DNA from 2 places in the Amycolatopsis solani genome. Region 2 is predicted to be linked to the other one. Evidence: riboswitches for the same ligand, from Rfam matches in the RefSeq annotation. Region 2 holds a riboswitch; the other holds the start of a gene.
What was found. Region 2 has a riboswitch for thiamine pyrophosphate ahead of thiC (phosphomethylpyrimidine synthase ThiC). Riboswitches for the same ligand answer to the same signal wherever they lie in the genome.
Positions count from the first base shown of each region.

Region 1: it holds a riboswitch for thiamine pyrophosphate, as region 2 does, so the genes downstream of both, SD460_RS13255 (thiamine ABC transporter substrate-binding protein) here and thiC (phosphomethylpyrimidine synthase ThiC) in region 2, are expected to answer to the same signal.

Region 1 covers NZ_JAWQJT010000001.1:2,682,101-2,684,562, forward strand. The annotation lists gene SD460_RS13240 (ParA family protein) at 1-438, shown strand, start outside; gene SD460_RS13245 (hypothetical protein) at 755-883, opposite strand; gene SD460_RS13250 (4a-hydroxytetrahydrobiopterin dehydratase) at 958-1,242, opposite strand; TPP riboswitch at 1,275-1,382, shown strand; gene SD460_RS13255 (thiamine ABC transporter substrate-binding protein) at 1,405-2,454, shown strand; gene SD460_RS13260 (ABC transporter permease) at 2,433-2,462, shown strand, end outside.
Region 2 covers NZ_JAWQJT010000001.1:2,085,633-2,088,094, reverse strand. The annotation lists gene SD460_RS10415 (glycoside hydrolase family 15 protein) at 1-266, opposite strand, end outside; gene SD460_RS10410 (S1C family serine protease) at 466-1,377, shown strand; TPP riboswitch at 1,416-1,537, shown strand; gene thiC (phosphomethylpyrimidine synthase ThiC) at 1,531-2,462, shown strand, end outside.

The DNA.
Region 1 (2,462 bases), 600 kb from region 2:
CGTCGTGCCATTCAGAACGCGTTCTCCTTGGTATACGGTCTCAAGCTTCCGTCGGACATCTACTTGGCCTACGCGTTCGCCACGCGACTGCAGAAAGTTGGGAGGGTGCTACCAAAGGTGCATCTGATTGCGAAAAACCGGCTTACTCAATACATCACGGATGCCTCCGCGTACTCTGCGGTCTTGGAGACGATCGAGCTGGATGTACGGAAATTGCTGGCAAGCAACCCTGAGATCTTCGCGTTCGACGAGGTTGAGGATGGCGTTATCAGTATCCGGGACTTCCAGACAACCGGCGTGGTGGCCTTCTCGCACGGTTGTCCGCTTTATGCGCTCAAGTCTGGCAAACGGAATGTACTTGGTCGCCGGGTCACCGTTAAAGAAGACTACCGGCTTAACATGGTTGCCGCGATGAACGATCTTGTCGACAAGTTGTAATACATACGCTGGGCGATCGACGACCAGATGTGGCCCTATGAGTTGCCGTGCTGGTGTGCACCTACAGGACCTTAGGTGACCTGTCAGGTGCGCTGTCCACTGACTGAAGGCGCCGCCGCGCTGAGATCAGAGCGGCGGCGCGGACACGCTCAGCCGAGCAGGCCCATCAGTGCGATGGCGATCAGCACCACCGCGGGGGCGAGGGCGTTGATCCAGGCGCGCTGCGCGGGGGTGAGGGCGGCGGTGCTGTTCATGGCGTTTCCTAGGGCCGAAACCGATGCTTCCGCCCTGCTCAGCGCGCTGATCATGCCCTTCGTTAGCGCCTGTGATCGAACTCACCGGCATCCGGGTGACGGCGGCCCCGGACGGTGAACCAGAGCACACCGCCGGCTGCTGCCACCATCGTCGCGAATGCCGCTGTGCCGACCACGATCGCCTGGGTCATGACCACCTCTCCTAGCAAAGTCGTTTACTGGGAGACGTCGAAACCGAGAAAAAGTGCACTCAGCGTAACCAGAATCACAGGGCGGCGATGACCGAGTCGATCTCGGCCGCCAGGGAGAAGTCCTTCGCCGTGAGGCCGCCCGCCGAATGCGTGCTGAGGCGGAACGTCACGGTGCGCCAGCGGATGTCGATGTCCGGGTGGTGGTCGGCCGCTTCGGCGAGGACCGCCACGCGGTCCACCGCCTCGATCGCCTGGGAGAACGAAGCCAGCTCCACCTCGCGGGAGATCACCGCTCCGGTGCGCGTCCAGTTCGCGCCCAGACGTCCGTCGGCCTCGGAGTCGCTCAAGATTTCCGTCATGTCTCCATGGTCGTCCGTCCTGGACTACGCTGCACGGTTGCCACGGGAGTCCGGTCAGCCGGGCTGAGAGGCGGGTCACCCCGCGACCGTTCGCACCTGACCGGATCATGCCGGCGAAGGGAGGGCTTTCCCTCCTCGTCCGGCGAAGTGCAGGAGGGGTAGATGAAACGCAGGGCTGTTCGCGCCGCGACGGCCGTCGCCGTGGTCAGCGTCGTCGCCGCGGGGTGCTCGCTGTCGGACGGCGACGGTGGCACGCAGCAGACGCCCACCGTCACCCTCGTGACGCACGACTCCTTCCTGGCGCCGCAGGAGGTGCTCGACGCCTTCCAGAAGCAGTCGGGCATCAAGATCTCCGTGCTCAAGCAGGGCGACGCCGGATCGCTGACCAACAAGCTCGTGCTCACCAAGGCCAACCCGGTTGGCGATGTCGCGTACGGCGTCGACTCGACGTTCGCCTCGCGCGCGCTCAAGGAAGGCGTCTTCGAGCCCTACACCAGCCCGGAGGCCGACCGCGGGCCGCAGCGCTACGCCGTCGATCCCGAGCACCGGCTGTCCGCCGTCGACGTCGGGGACGTCTGCGTCAACGTCGACGCGAACTACTTCGCCACCAAGGGGATCCTGGCGCCCGCGAGCTACGACGACCTGGCCGACCCGAAGTACAAGGACCTCCTCGTCGCCGAGGACCCGGCCACCGCGTCGCCCGGGCTCGCGTTCCTGCTCGGCACCATCGCGAAGTACGGCGAGGCCGGCTGGAAGGACTACTGGACGAAGCTGAAGGCCAACGGCCTCAAGGTGGTCAGCGGCTGGGAAGAGGCCTACACCGAGGAGTTCTCCGGCTCCTCCGGCAAGGGGCCGCGGCCGATCGTCGTCTCGTACGCGTCTTCGCCCGCCGCCGAGGTGGGTGACGACGGGAAGCCGCGCACCAAGGCGCTGCTCGACACCTGCTACCGGCAGGTGGAGTACGCCGGCGTGCTGGCAGGCGGCAAGCAGACCGAGAGCGCGCGCAAGGTGGTCGACTTCCTGCTGTCGCAGCAGTTCCAGGCGACCGTCGCGGCCAACATGTACGTCTACCCGGCGCGCCAGGGCGTCGACCTGCCCGCGGGCTGGGCGCAGGTCGCGCCGCTGCCGCAGAAGCCGGAAGCGCTGACGGCGGACCAGGTGCAGGCCGGCCGGGAGAAGTGGATCGGCGAATGGCGCACGCTCGTGCAGTAGTGACCCCA
Region 2 (2,462 bases):
CGCCCGTCCGTGACGACGAAGTTCATCGACCGGACGCTCGGCGTGGACAGGTCCGGGTAGTAGACCTCGGACAGCTGGCCACCTTGGAGGGTGAACCAGACGTTGCTCGACCGGTCGTGGGCGGTGCCGAAGCCGGTCTTGTTCGCGGGCAGCCAGCTGGGATGGGCGCCCGGGGCGCCGGGAGCCTCGCCCTGTGCCGCCGCGGTCGCCGGTATCAGCCCGGTGACGAGCAGCCCGGCGAGGGCGCCGAACATGAGTTTGCGCATATCAACCCCACAGGAAGTCGCTTCTGCACCGTTACAGAAGCGCCTGGAAGTGTCTCGCCGATCCTTCACCGGCGCATGGTCCGAACCGGTGAACCACTGACCGTCACTGGTCCGGTCGGCGGTTCACGGACAGCGAACCGCCGTCCACCCCTTTCGGGCGCACACTTGTAGTACCTGCAACGGTGTAATCGAGGTCCCCATGGAAGACGCGATGGACGCCTACTCGCGCGCCGTCAGCACGGTCGCCAAGACCGTCACCCCGCACGTCGCCGGGGTGCAGCTCGCGCGCGGCGGCGGGTCGGCGGTCGTCTTCGCCGACGACGGCCACCTGCTCACCAACGCCCACGTCGTCAGCGACCACCGGCGTGGCGTCGCCACCTTCGCCGACGGCAGCGAGGTGCCCTTCGACGTCGTCGGTGCCGATCCGCTGTCCGACCTCGCCGTGCTGCGGGCGCGCGGGGGAAACCCGCCCGCCGCGAAGCTGGGCGACGCCGACGAGCTGGTCGTCGGGCAGCTCGTCGTGGCCATCGGGAACCCGCTCGGCTTCTCCGGCACCGTCACCGCCGGGGTCGTCAGCGCGCTCGGCCGGGCGCTGCCGGTGCGGCAGGGGCGCACCACCCGCGTGATCGAGGACGTCATCCAGACCGACGCCGCGCTCAACCCCGGCAACTCCGGCGGCGCGCTCGCGGACTCCGCCGGCCGGGTCGTCGGCGTCAACACCGCGGTCGCCGGCGTCGGGCTCGGGCTCGCCGTGCCGATCAACGCGACGACCCGGCGGATCATCGACACGCTCGTCGTCGAAGGCCGGGTCCGGCGCGCGTACCTCGGCGTCGTCGGCGTGCCCGCGCCGCTGCCGGACGACGTCGCCGAGCGCACCGGGCAGGCGGCCGGCCTGCGGGTGCGCGAAGTCGTCTCCGGCGGCCCCGCGGACCGGGCCGGGCTGCGCGCCGGGGACCTCGTGCTGACCGTCGGGCGCACGCGCGTTTCGGACGCGCAAGGCATCCAGCGCCAGCTGTTCGCGGAGGTGATCGGCACCGCGCTGCCGATCACCGTGCTGCGCAACGGAGCCATGGTCGACGTGTACGCCACTCCGGCCGAGTTGGTCGGCTGACTTGAGTATCGCGCTCCGGCGTGGCATGGTCGGTGGCACAACACCAACGCGGGAGCTCGCGCCATGGCGGGCTGAGAGGGTGACTTGCGTTTCGCAGGCGTCACCGACCGCATGAACCTGACCGGGTAATGCCGGCGTAGGGAGTGAAAGTCGTTGACGACGCTCGAAAACAAGCACGTCTCCGTAACGACCGGCCCGATCACGGGCTCGCACAAGGTGTACCACCAGACCGAGTCCGGACTTCGGGTTCCGGCTCGCCGGATCGACCTCTCCAACGGTGAACACTTCGACGTCTACGACACTTCGGGCCCGTACACGGACCCGGACGCGAACATCGACGTCCACAGTGGACTACACCGGCTCCGCGCCGGCTGGGCCGACGGCCGCGAGCACAACACCCAGCTCGGGTGGGCCAAACAGGGCGTCATCACGCGGGAAATGGAGTACATCGCCGCCCGCGAGCGCGTCGAACCGGAGTTCGTGCGGTCGGAAGTCGCCAGCGGCCGCGCGGTGATCCCGGTCAACCGCAGGCACCCCGAGTCCGAGCCGATGATCATCGGCAAGAACTTCCTGGTGAAGATCAACGCCAACATGGGCAACTCGGCCGTCTGGTCGTCGGTCGAGGAAGAGGTCGACAAGATGGTGTGGGCGACCCGCTGGGGCGCCGACACGATCATGGACCTCTCCACCGGCAAGCGGATCCACGAGACGCGGGAGTGGATCATCCGCAACTCGCCGGTCCCGGTCGGCACCGTGCCGATCTACCAGGCGCTGGAAAAGGTCGACGGCGAACCGGAAAAGCTGTCGTGGGAGATCTACCGCGACACCATCATCGAGCAGTGCGAACAGGGCGTCGACTACGTCACCGTGCACGCCGGCGTGCTGCTGCGCTACATCCCGCTGACCGCGCGGCGCGTCACCGGCATCGTCAGCCGCGGCGGCTCGATCATGGCCGCCTGGTGCCTCGCGCACCACCAAGAGTCCTTCCTGTACACGCACTTCGAGGAACTCTGCGAGCTCCTGCGGCAGTACGACGTCACGTTCTCCCTCGGCGACGGCCTGCGTCCGGGTTCGATCGCCGACGC